One region of the Thermodesulforhabdus norvegica genome, then DNA from elsewhere that is predicted to be linked to it. Evidence: riboswitches for the same ligand, from Rfam matches in the RefSeq annotation. Region 1 holds a riboswitch; each other region holds the start of a gene.
What was found. A riboswitch is a leader RNA that binds a small molecule or an ion and turns the genes downstream of it on or off. The one in region 1 is predicted to bind cobalamin.

Region 1 (4,182 bases):
CAGAGAGAGCGTTAAGATACTGTATCTCGTAGCGGTGTGCTCCTGTGCTTTTGTGGCTTTTATTATGAGCTTTTAAAGAGAACTTTTCAGCATGAAGCAAGCTAAAACCGAAGGCAACCTGTTCGCCTATGGTACTCTCATGTGCCCCGAAATAATGCTCGAAGTTTGCGGAACCGTTCTTGCGAGTCGACGGGCTCTTCTCCGGGGGTTTTCAAGATACCGGATACGCGATGAGTTTTACCCGGGTATTTTACCTGACCCCGGTGGTTTTGTCGGAGGAGTGGTATATTTCGGAGTTTCTGACGAACTCTGGCAGGGACTCGATAGATTTGAAGGTGACATGTACGAGCGTGTTCCCGTTACCCCGGTTCTCATGACCGGCGAAAAGATAGAAGCCTTTGCCTATGTTGTTAAACCTGCCTTTTATTCGATGTTGACCGGTGAGGAATGGGATTTTCATGAATTTTTGACAAAATTTAAAGATGCTTTCAGAAGCTCCTATCGTGGCTTTGAGTAATTTCTACTCCCGGGTTTCGGTCTTGGCATAAATGCTTCCGGACACTTTGCCTGGTAACATTACTCTTCTCCGGTACCCCCTTTAGGACCTTTTAGTACGGTTCTTCATGCTCAATAAAACAGCTAGGGATAAAGGTTGGTAAGACAATACCTTTTGCTCTAAAGCCCTCTTCTGCATCAAGAATTCGGTTGCCTTTTGGAAGATTAACCTTTAGAAAACTGGGCTCGTCAGGTAAACCGGGACCCTGGAGGTTTGGAGCTGATGAAGGTGACCCTTCTTAGCATAAAAGATCGAGTACTTGGTTCAATTGAGGCATGGTTGCTGGAAAGGGGCTATTCAAGCCTGTGGCGTGAACCTCTTGTTGGTGCAGTGGATGCTCGAGATGCTAGACTTCTCGAACTAAAAAAAGCGGTTGCCCCAGATCATGCTCTTCCTCCGGATCTTCTGCCTTCGGCCAGAAGCGTCGTGGTTTACTTCCTGCCCTTTGTTGAGGATGTGGCAAAAGATAACGGTAAGTTTCACCCTTTCGCATCCCGGCTTTGGGCCTTTGCCTATGTTGAGACAAATGCTCTGATAGCCCGGATCAATCAGGATCTGGCTTCGTTCCTGGGGGATCAGGGATATGAGACTGCGGTAACGCCGGCTACTCATAATTTCGATTCCCGGAGGCTTGTCAGCAGATGGTCTCATAAGCACCTTGCTTATTACGCAGGCCTGGGGACCTTTGGTCTTAACCATCTTCTGATTACTGCTTCGGGCTGTTGTGGACGGTTCGGGAGTCTGGTTACCAGCGCTCCGGTGGAAACTTCTGCGAAGCCACAGGAAGAATTTTGTTTGAGCAAACGAGGGCTCCCCTGTGAGGCATGTTTAAAGCGATGCCCCGTGGGGGCCCTTTCCGTTAACGGCTTAAATCGATCTTTATGTTACCAGAGATTACTTGAAAATAACGAGCGTTTCTCTGATCTTCCGCTAACTGATGTGTGCGGTCAATGCTCCTGCAATGTTCCTTGTTCCTTCAGCATCCCTCGAAACTAGAGATTTTTCATTGCTTCTTGGAGATGATCCAACCATATGTTCACTATCTCGGGATATCCGGCCATTCCTTCCAGTACTGGAATTACTTCGTAGCCTTCTTTTGTCAAAAGGGATTTCCAGCTATCAGGATCGTCCCCTGCCATATCGTTCCTGGCATGATCCCCTGCAACGCTCATAAAGGGCATAAGAAATACCTTCTTTACCCTGTTCTTTTTCAAAAGGGGAATTAGGTCATCCAGTGTTGGATGACCTTCTACGGTAGCAACAAAAATAAGGGGATCTTTTTTCTTAAATTCCACGTCAACGGCCGAATAAATGGCATCGGCAGGGTGTTTTTCACTGCCGTGACCCATGAGGATAACGGCATCTTCGGGCCTCCGGGTCTTCGGTATGTGGGCCATGACGGCTTCAACCACCCGTACGAAATCGTCATGGCTGGAAAGAAGAGGCCATGCTACGACGACCCGGTCGAAGCCACCCGCCATTTGCTCAAAAAAACGGGCGTTTGCCATCAGGTCATGAAACTCCTTTCCCGGAATAAAATGAAGGGAAAGAACCGCGACGTGGGTGTATCCGTCTTCCATGAGCTGGGCAAGCGCCATTTCGGGGGAGTGGAGGATCTGCCCTTGAGCAGCCAGCTTCTTCCGGATGATTGAGGATGTGTAGGCCCAGCGGACTTCCGTGTTGGGGAAACGCTCACGGACCATTTTCTCAACGTTTCTGAAAACGCTCTGTGCCTCGGGAATACTGGTTCCAAATGCGCTGAGGAGTATAGCCGTTTTTTTCTCTTTTTGCTTCTCCATGGCTTCGGCTCCGTTGCTCCAGAGTCCTGAAATCAAAAGGCCCATAACCGAAAGCATTAGAATGAGTTTAGAACAAGATTTTTTTTGAAGTTCCCTCATGACTTATCCTCCTAAAACGGTTTAAAATGCCCCGGGACGCCGGTAAAACGTCCCGGGGGTTGCAGGGTTAGTGAAACGATGAGGAGGGATTCGGTGCATAAAAAAACCCCAGAGCCTTCAAAAAGACTCTGGGGATTGCACCCGTTTTACTTCATCCGCCAGATGGCCGATGTCCTCGCCCGGCACTTACGGTTCAGGCAGGTCTTCTGGCTCCCGGATCACCCTACTCGCCGCACCTTCCCATCCTGGATAATCAGGACAGTGGCACTCTGCGACTTTCGTCCCCGGTTACAGCGGCGGGACCGCTCCCGATTCCCACGGGATTCCCTTTTAAGCCCTCTCGGGCACCTGACCGATTTAACCACAATACGAAATTAACCCTACGATAGGTGAATTAGTGATGTCAAGAAATATTTTTTGCCTTTGTGCAGGAGATGCAAAGTCAACTACTACTCCTTAACGGAAGGAGCTTGTAGCTGATGCTAACGGGTAGCACCGCTACATTGGGACGGTTGACGGCGTCCCACCGGGAGGGACATGCCGCTCCCGGCCACGACCTGAGCCGGATAGTTTCTGTTTCTGTTTTCCCCGAAGCCGTTTCTCTCCACGGAAGCGGAGAGTGCCTTTGGGGTTATTACGATCCTGGCACACCTTGCGGTCTCATCTCCCCCTTTACGGAAGGAGTCTCCGACCGCACAATAAATGCGTTACCTCGATACCTGCAAAATTTCAAGAGCGGTCTCCTCCCCTCCCTTACGGAAGGGGTCTCCGACCGCAGGGAGGTAAGATGAAGAGGTTCGCAGGAGTTGATATCGGATCCCACACGGTACGAATGCTTGTTGTCGAAGAGAGATCGGGTGCTCTGTTCCCGTTGAGTCACCATCGCCGTATAACGAGGCTTGCGGAAAATTTCCAGGACAAGGGATATCTGAGCACCACGAGAAAGCGGCAAACCCTGGAGGTCCTTAGGGACTATTGCCGTATTCTAAAAGATTTTGGTGTGGCCTATGCCTTTTGCGGTGCAACGGGTGTGGTGAGGCGGGCCGGCGAGAAAGAAGCATTCGTGAAGGATGTGGAGTCCGCTTTGAGCTACCCCTGTAAGGTTCTTTCCGAAGAGGATGAGGCTCTTACTGCTGCCCGTGGAACTCTTAACGTGATAAGGGCTCGAATGGATTTGTCGTTCTACGGAATGCCCGCTGTCCTATTCGATCTCGGTGGAGGTTCCACCGAGTTTGTCGTGGTCAGAAGCGATCGTCTGGTTTTCAGCACCAGTGTTTTTGTGGGGGCTTCAACGATTACGGGAATGTTCCTTAAAGATGCACCCGTTGGGTCCGGTAAAATTCGGGAAGCAAAAGAATATGTGGATAATCTATTGAAGCCGGCAGTAGTGGAGATCGGCCGATTTGTGGACTCAAGTTTCGAGTTGATCGGTACCGCCGGGACGGTTGCAACTCTGGGCGCAATTTTCCTGGGCATGATGTCCTATGAACCCTATAGGATGATTGGAACGAAACTATCACTTCCGTGGGTGGAAAAGATCCTGAAAGAATTGGCAGGGCTTACTTTTGAGGACCGCAGGAAAATACCGGGGCTTGAACCCGGTAGGGAAGATGTGATAGTGGGCGGAACCCTGATCGTGCATCGTATTCTTTCACTTTTAGGCCGGCAGGAGATGATCGTTTCCGATGCAGGGCTCCTGGAAGGACTTGCACTGATTGCAGCCGAAGA
Region 2 (4,182 bases), on a different contig from region 1:
GTTCTGGGCTGAGGTCATTCCTGCTCAGCCGCGGGATTTTAGCTATGTCTTCGGGACGATCCGGCTGATTCTGGTAGGTTACAAGAGCTTTTGTCTTTTCCAGGAAGTAAATTTTCGTCTCCTTCGTCCATCCTTTCGTGGCTTCTTCGAGCTTTGCCTGGAGGCGTTCCTCCATTTTCCGCAAAAGATCGGGATCCGGCTCGAGAATGACCAGGGATTTTCGGTCGTTCTGAAGGAAGTACTTCTCTAGGAGTTCTGAGAAGTAATGAGGGTTCTCCGCATAAAGGTCTTTTATCCTGTTGATGGGTTTTTCAAAGGCCACGAGAGCCAGAGGATCGTGATCATAGAGCCAGGTAGTAAGAGCACTGAGCATCAGGATGAGACCTCTTGGGTAGTTCCCGGTATTACCCTCCCGGTAGGCGAATTCTACCGTGTTGAGGGCGGCCTCTACGGTAGATCTTGGAATGCCGTCTCGGATGAGCCCTCTAATGGTATCCTCTATCAGGTTGACCATGTCGTCTATTGCGGTTGAAGACATGCCTTTGAGGCCGATGGCAAAGTACATCCATCGCAGTTCTGTCTCCAGGCCCCCACCGGCAAGATCCTCGCCCAACCCTGACTCTATGAGTGCTCTCCTCAGCGGAGATCCCGGAGTGCCGATCAGGATGTGGTGCAGTATCTGAAGCGAAAAATTTGTGATCCTTTCGTGTGTTTCCGGCAGTAACCAGTTGAGCGTTGCATAGGTTTTACGATCCAGGTTGTCACCGGGCGTTGCTGCATATTTTTTTTGTACTTTCCGTAAACCCGTCCAGGGCTTCAGGTCCGGGATTGAAGAAGGAACGTGGGTCGCCGAAAAGCTTTCCAGATAGGAAGCGATGTGGCTGAGTTCGGCGTCAGGATAACCGTTTCCGTAGAAGAAGATGCGGGAATTGCTGGGGTGGTAGAATCTTTTGTGGTAGGCAACGAAGTCCTCGTACGAGAGATTCGGAATCTCCAGGGGGTCTCCTCCGGAATCGAAGGAATAGGGGTGATCGGGAAACAGGGACTGCTGGATGGTTTCTGCGAGAACTCTCTCGGGTGATGAGTAAGCCCCTTTCATTTCGTTGTAAACCACCCCGCGAATTTCCGGCTTTTCGCTGGGATTCTCCACATGATAGTGCCAGCCTTCCTGGAGAAAGATTTCTTCCCTGAGCATCGGGAAAAAAACTGCGTCGAGGTACACATCCACGAGATTATGAAAATCCTTTTCATGTGTACTTGCCACGGGGTAGCATGTTTTGTCGGGATAGGTAAAGGCATTCAGAAAGGTTTGGAGTGAGCCTTTGAGAAGCTCGACGAAGGGTTCTTTGACCGGATACTTGCGGGAACCGCAGAGTACCGAATGTTCCAGTATGTGAGGAAGTCCGGTGGCATCCTGAGGGGGCGTTCTGAAGGTTATTCCAAAAACTTTGTTTTCGTCCCCGTTTTTTAACAACAGGATATCTGCCCCTGAAGGCTTGTGGGTGTATCTAAAGGCGCTGGTGCTCAGCTCAGGGATCTCCCGCTCGTCTATTTTTTCAAAACCCTCCATAAATCCACCTCACTCTGCCGTCTTTTTTATACGGATTTTATGAAATACCCTCTGGCCGGAGTTGTCGGCAAGAATTTTCCTTCCGGCTTCACTTGACACCGCGAGAAAAATTTCACTAAAAAGTAGGCCGAAGCCGTCACAAGAACTAACTTTTATTGCTTTCGAGAGGAAGGTACCATGAAGAAACTGGCTTTTTTGATGGTTTTTGCAATACTTTTTGTCTCTTCGCCAAAGGGTTTTGCTCAGGAAGAGGAGATTATTATCAACTCATCGCTCTACCCGAAGCATACAATGCCCCTTGTAAGGTTTCCTCACATGCTTCACTTTGATGATTTGGGTTATGATTGTACGGAGTGTCATCATCTTTACAAAAACGGCGAAAATATCTGGACCGACGGAGATGAAACGTCCTGTCAGGTCTGTCATAACGAACCGACGGTGAAAAACGAAAAGAGGCTTCCTCCTCCTCAGCAAAAACTGAATCTGAAGCTTTCTTATCACGGGCTCTGCATTGACTGCCATCGCAAGTACAATCACGAAAACAACACCAAAGCAGCTCCCATAACGTGTCAGGGCTGCCATACGATAAAAGAAGGGCAGTAGCCCCGGCTTTTTGTCTCTCTGGCCTTTTCTTATCGTTGACTGATAAGAAAGGATTAATGTAAAAGGCAAGTGCTGTTCTGTTGTCAGGTGCCCGGTAGAGGGCTTAAAAGGGAAGTCCGGTGAGAATCCGGCACGGACCCACCGCTGTGAGCGGGGACGAAACCCGCAGAAGGCCACTCCTTCAGGGGGAAGGCGCGGGGAGTAGGAAGATCCGCAAGTCAGAACACCTGCCTGACGACGAGAGGCTCTCACCTCGGGGATGAGGGTGAGCCCGCAGTTCTGAGGATGGAAATGGGGGATCCTTAGAAGTCGATTCCTTCTAAGGATTTTTATTTTTAAGGGGTATGAGAAATGGTGGGAACTTTCTACGGAATAGGGGTTGGTCCCGGGGATCCCGAACTCATTACCGTTAAGGCCGTAAGAATCTTGAATCGGGTATCTTATATCTTCGCTGCGGCCTCCTCCAAAAATAGCTACAGCCTGGCACTCGACATAGTGAAACCCTACCTGCCTCCGGAAACCCCTGTGGAATATCTTTACTTCCCGATGACTTACCATTCGGATACCCTTGAAAATTCATGGCACAAAAACGGCCTGAGGGTGGCGGAGGTCTTGAGAAGCGGTAAGGATGTCGCCTTTGTTACTCTCGGAGACCCCCTGATCTACAGCACATACATATATTTGGTGAGAGAACTCTATAACCTGCTGGGAAGCGTAAAAATCGAAACCGTTCCGGGCATCACTTCCTTTCAGGCGGCGGCTTCTGCCTGTACGGTGCCTCTGGTTGAAGGTGAAGAATCTCTGGCCGTAGTTTCGGGAGCACAGGGGGGAGAACATCTCCGGAGAATGCTTGAAGTTACAGACAACGTGGTTTTACTGAAGGTTTACCGGAACATAGACGCCGTAATAGATGCTCTGGAATCACAGGGGCTGGAAAAGAACGCCTGTTTTGTCAGCCGGTGCGGCCTGGAGGGGGAATCCATCTCGTACGATGTAAGATCCTTACGGGGGCAAAAGCCCCATTACCTGTCTCTTATGATAGTGAAGAAAAAGCTTCAGAGTGTTTCTGCCTCTGATCTGCCCGAAGTTTCTTCCGCACGGTGAAAAAGGCCTTTTTATCGTGTCGACGGTTTGTAAGGTCTGCTGGGGTTGAGTGTATGGGCGAAGGTAATAGGGGGTGTCATGACTTCGAACCACTATTTCGACCGGGTTGCTTCTGATTGGGATCGGATGAGGCGGGGTTTTTTCTCGGAGGAGGTCAGAGAAAAGGCCATTTCAATTGCGGGTGTGCGAAGCGATGCCGTTGCTGCCGACATTGGAGCAGGCACGGGTTTCATCACCGAAGGGCTGGTCAACAGAGGTTTGCGTGTGATAGCGGTTGATCGCTCCGGAGCAATGCTTGCCGGGATGAGAAGGAAGCTGGCAGGCGTTAGCGGGGTTGATTATCTGGTCGGAGAAGTGACGGAGCTACCCATCTCCGACGAAAGTGTAGATTACGCCTTTGCCAATATGTGTCTTCATCACATAGAATTGCCGTATCGGGCAATTAAAGAGATGGCGCGAATTCTCAGACCAGGGGGTAAACTTATTATCACCGATCTGGATGAGCATTCCCACGACTTCCTGCGGATAGAGCATCACGATGCGTGGTTGGGATTTAAAAGTGAGCACATGAAGGAATGGTTGGCGGAGGCAGGGCTGAGAGAGGTTTCGGTGAAAAGTCTGGGCGAGAACTGTTGTGCCCAACCAGATTGTGGATGTGCTTCTGTCGGCATATTCATAGCTACAGGCCTAAAGTGAATTGACCTTATGCTACGACAAATCGGTTCGGGCCGGTGAAGAGCAAGATCCTTTCGTGAATTAATGAGGATTTGCAATCCCCGGATTATAAGCCTGCCAGTAGCCGGTCAAGATGTTCAACATGGCCCCGCTCTTCATCGATTATTCTTTTTATGATCGACAAAACGGTTTCATTATCGACGAGCTTTCTGAGGAATTCGTAGAACCTG
Region 3 (4,182 bases), 200 kb from region 1:
CCCGACTTAAACCATTCGACGAGGCGATTGCCTGTGGCTTCGTAAACGTTCTCGTAAGCCTTTTTCCCCGTTATGTCGACCGGCACAGGACCGCCGTTTTTATCAAGAAAGTTTTTTACGGTCCGTGAGATTTCCGCCGGAAGGGGATAACCTGAAAGCAGAAAAGAATTGCCGGGACCCAGTCTGACGAGCCTGACATCGTCACTGGATAAGGCAAAAATACAGAAAGTTCCGACCCTCAAAGCCGTCACATTTCGTTCCTGACCGTCATCGCCGTAAATGGGAAGTTCGACCTTCTCTACAAGTCCCCCAAGCGTGATTTCCGTAAAGAGCGCTTCCGCCAGGGACCTGATATCTTCCATGGTTACAACGTAGTCCGGTTCATTTAATCTATCCCGCAGGTCCTTTAAACCGCCGTGATACATGACCAGAGGATTTCTGTCGAAAAGACCTGCAAAATCGTCCTGCCATGAAAGAATCTGCCTGTGTATTTCGGCCACTTCACCCTGCTGCTCCGAAAGGTCTTTACGGAATTCTTCTTCATTTTTCCGCAATGCTTCAAACTCACTCTTGAGACCCTCTACTTCACTTCTCAGAGCTCCGGCCCTTTTTTCAAGCGTCGCGATTTCTTCAAGCAGAGCACTTCGCTCCTTTTCGATCTGCCCGAAAACCCTTGAGGTCCTTTCTTCGGACAGTGTTATTTCTTTTTCAACCTCCTTTGAAAGAGTCCTCCAGGAAAGGCCTTCAGCTCTCGGAGTTCCCTGCATTACTGACAAAATAAGAAGACACAGCACGGAGAATTTCAGGGGTTGTGAGATCATCGTTCAGCCCTTTCACCGGCAACCGGAATAACTAACCAGGTATCTTCCCGGGAAGGCTCCAGGGAGTCTCCCCTCTGTACTCGATCAAAAACCTCCAGAACCCGGTCTCTTAAATCACCGGAAACAGGCTTCCATGTATGACTCACGGGATCATAAAAATTAAGAAAAGACCTATCAGGAGGCCCACAAAAAAGTGCAAGTCTGCCCACCCGCAAAAACTGCACGTACTGCTCTTTATCCCCCTCTTTGAGCATGCCGTCGTAGACTTCCACCGACCTTCCGTAAAGAGCTTCCGCAAGTAGAGTTTCAAGAACCTTTCGGGTCTTTTCCGATAGAGAAATCGAATAATCCGCAAGGGTTGCTTTGAGATCGGTCAGCCTCTTGAGCCTTTGTTCTCTGTGAAAGGGTAGGTCATTCCTTATGGCTTCATCAAGCCTATCTGTCGCATCGTAGAGAAACCTCTCAAGGTTCGAAATCAACTCCTGCGCACTTTCTCTCTGTTGCTCCAGTTTCTCAGACCTGGTCCTGGCCGTGTCCCGGTAATTCTCGTATTTCTCCTTTTCATGCTGCAGGTAGGCGATTTCCATTTTGAGCTTTACAATCTTTTGCTCCAGGGCAGCTCGCTCCTTTTCCCATTCTTCCCAGGCTCGGGCGGCATCTTTTTCATCGGATATTGCCTTGGTCAGAGCGGCATACAGTCCCGAAGGAGTCCCGGTAGAAGCACCAACATTACCTGCCGTCAGTATCGTGATCACAAAGAAAGCATTACATTTCAACCACATAGCAGCCGACCTCCATAAAATCAAAAGGCCACGCTCCCTTCCCTTTTCCGGAAAGGGCCTTCGTGGCCTTTTTCCTGTCCCCGGTTTTTCGGAACCGTTCTTCGGTTCGCCTGATGTTATTTTAGCGCATTGGTGGATGTCAAGAGGATAAACGCACCTGCCATCAAAACACATTACGAAACTGTGTCGGGTCGCTACAGGATACCAGAAAACAGTGTTGACATTTCATGTTTCCATCAGGTATAGGAGTTACGGAAATTTTGAAGTTTAGCGGTATCAGGTGCCCCTGCTAAGGGCTTAAAAGGGAACCCCGTGGGAATCGGGGACGGTCCCGCCGCTGTGAACGGGGACGAAACCCGCAAAATGCCACTGTCCCGATGATCGGGATGGGAAGGCGCGGGGAGTAGGAAGATCCGTGAGTCAGAAGACCTGCCTGATACCGGCCGATTGAGGGTTCGAGGAAGGACCCGAGCGGCTCCCAGGGATGAAGAAAGCAGGGTGCAATCCTTAGGGCGCAGGCTCTAAGGATTTTTTTTATAAATTAAAAACCCAAGGAGGAATCATTATGCGAGTCCTGCCGGTCTTCGTGGCCTTTCTGTCCCTGGGATTCAACCTTTTTTGTTGCCATGCCTCTCGTGCTTTTGAGATGGAACCTCTGGTCATCACCGCAACCAGGGTTCCAACACCGAGTCACGAAGTCCCTGTAAGGGTCGACGTCATCACCCGGGAAGAAATAGAACGATCACACGCATCAGACCTTTCAGAGCTGCTCATTCAGAAGCTCCCTACCCATTTTCATCGATACCCCGGATCACTTACCTCTGTTGATATTCGCGGATTCCGTACAGACACGCACGGAACGGACATCAAAGGTCGTGTCCTCGTGCTCATTGACGGTCACAGGGCCGGGACGGGAAACATATCGGCCGTTCCTCTGGAAAATGTTGAAAAAATCGAGATTCTTCGAGGGCCCGCATCGGTCATGTACGGTTCTGCGGCCCTCGGCGGCGTGATCAACATCATTACGAGAGAAGGCAGGGGAAAACCCACCGTTGAAGCGGGCTTTGAATACGGAAGCTGGAATCGAAAAAAAGGCAGTCTCTCCGCATCAGGAGGACTTTCCGGAGATCAAATTGGTATATCCTTCGGCGCAAGGCAAATTCATCAGGACGATGACTATAACGATGGAGACGGCGATAGGGTTGAAAACACGCACTATTCTGACGAAGCCTATTCCCTGAGCCTTACGGCAAGGCCAGCAGAAGGTCACCGTATTATGTTCGTCGGCCAATACTTCAGGGCCTGGGATGTGGGGACGCCCGGCGCTACCTACAGTCCTGACTACGACGATTATAAAAGCATACTGCGGCGCTACGGTGCTCTGAGTTATGACGGCGGCGCGGACGAACTAGGTCTTTCGTGGCACATCAGTGGCTACAGCGTTTACGACAGAAGCTCCTGGAACGATCCTGCTCAGGCCTGGGGATATCTCAACCACATTGTAGAAACCGAAACACAGGGTCTTCGAGGCCATGTTGCCGTACCTGCTTTCGGTTTGGGAAGGATAATCGTCGGAGGCGATTTCGATCACATCGAAGTGGATTCCTGGAACGTCCCCCCGGGTGTCGCACCATGGTCTCCCGACACAAGCTACGACAATTATGCTCTTTATGGGGAACAAAAAATTTCCCTTTTTGACCGTCTCAATATCTATGCCGGCCTGAGATACGACCTTTTCGACGAAAGCCTGGAAGAAACTCCGGGGCTTGAGGTTACGGCCGAAGATAAAAGCTTCGACGACGTAAGCTGGAGGGTCGGCGCAAGCTTCGACCTCACAGACTGGCTGACGGCCAGGGGTCACATCGGAACGGGCTTTCGGGCACCTACGGCCGATGAGCTGGCCGGTAGGTTTGCTCAGGGGAGCTGGACAAAGATCGCTGGAAATCCCGATCTGGAGCCCGAAAAGAGCACGACCTATGAGCTGGGGGTCGATGCGGTTTACGGCAAGGCGTCGCTGGGTTTTTCCGTCTTTTACACGGACTACACGGATCGCATTGTCGGCGGATTTACAACGTGCATTGACGGCGATTGCACCTGGACCACCTACAGAAACGTTGACGGGGCGACCTTTACCGGCATGGACGGATATGCCTCCTGCGACTTCGCATTCTCTCTTGGTTCTTTTAATGCCACCGTCACCCCTTATGTAAACTGGATCTACTATTTCTCCCGTGAGCTTGAAGACGAAAGCTCGGCACAGGACCTCGGTACCGATACCGTTACCTATGTATCAAAGGCCAATCTGATCGCCGGGCTTCGGTTTCACTTTGACCGCTATGCAGACCTGAACATATGGGCGAACTACCATGGTCCTCAAAAAGTTCAGAACTGGGACTACACATCACCCTTATACGGAACCGTTTACGACAAAGGCGGTTTCACCATTTATTCACTCCGGCTGGATTTTCACATCTTCGATCATCTTCATCCCTATCTGACGATCGATAACCTGACCGACAAGGATTACGCCTACGCAGATGGATACCCTATGCCGGGGCTGACCGTTATCGGAGGCTTTA

Region 2: it holds a riboswitch for cobalamin, as region 1 does, so the genes downstream of both, cobI (precorrin-2 C(20)-methyltransferase) here and BM091_RS02285 (sirohydrochlorin cobaltochelatase) in region 1, are expected to answer to the same signal.
Region 3: it holds a riboswitch for cobalamin, as region 1 does, so the genes downstream of both, BM091_RS01365 (TonB-dependent receptor plug domain-containing protein) here and BM091_RS02285 (sirohydrochlorin cobaltochelatase) in region 1, are expected to answer to the same signal.

Annotation. Positions count from the first base shown of each region.
Region 1 is NZ_FOUU01000001.1:473,650-477,831, reverse strand. Features, by position in the region: gene cbiB (adenosylcobinamide-phosphate synthase CbiB) at 1-76, shown strand, start outside; gene BM091_RS02295 (gamma-glutamylcyclotransferase family protein) at 92-517, shown strand; gene BM091_RS02290 (epoxyqueuosine reductase) at 779-1,552, shown strand; gene BM091_RS02285 (sirohydrochlorin cobaltochelatase) at 1,549-2,454, opposite strand; cobalamin riboswitch at 2,634-2,821, opposite strand; gene BM091_RS02275 (Ppx/GppA phosphatase family protein) at 3,242-4,182, shown strand, end outside.
Region 2 is NZ_FOUU01000003.1:22,708-26,889, forward strand. Features, by position in the region: gene BM091_RS06195 (insulinase family protein) at 1-1,570, opposite strand, end outside; gene BM091_RS06200 (cytochrome c3 family protein) at 1,748-2,173, shown strand; cobalamin riboswitch at 2,242-2,422, shown strand; gene cobI (precorrin-2 C(20)-methyltransferase) at 2,525-3,277, shown strand; gene BM091_RS06210 (class I SAM-dependent methyltransferase) at 3,356-3,973, shown strand; gene BM091_RS06215 (ferritin-like domain-containing protein) at 4,059-4,182, opposite strand, start outside.
Region 3 is NZ_FOUU01000001.1:273,458-277,639, forward strand. Features, by position in the region: gene BM091_RS14025 (MotA/TolQ/ExbB proton channel family protein) at 1-821, opposite strand, end outside; gene BM091_RS01360 (DUF3450 domain-containing protein) at 818-1,603, opposite strand; cobalamin riboswitch at 1,865-2,054, shown strand; gene BM091_RS01365 (TonB-dependent receptor plug domain-containing protein) at 2,169-4,182, shown strand, end outside.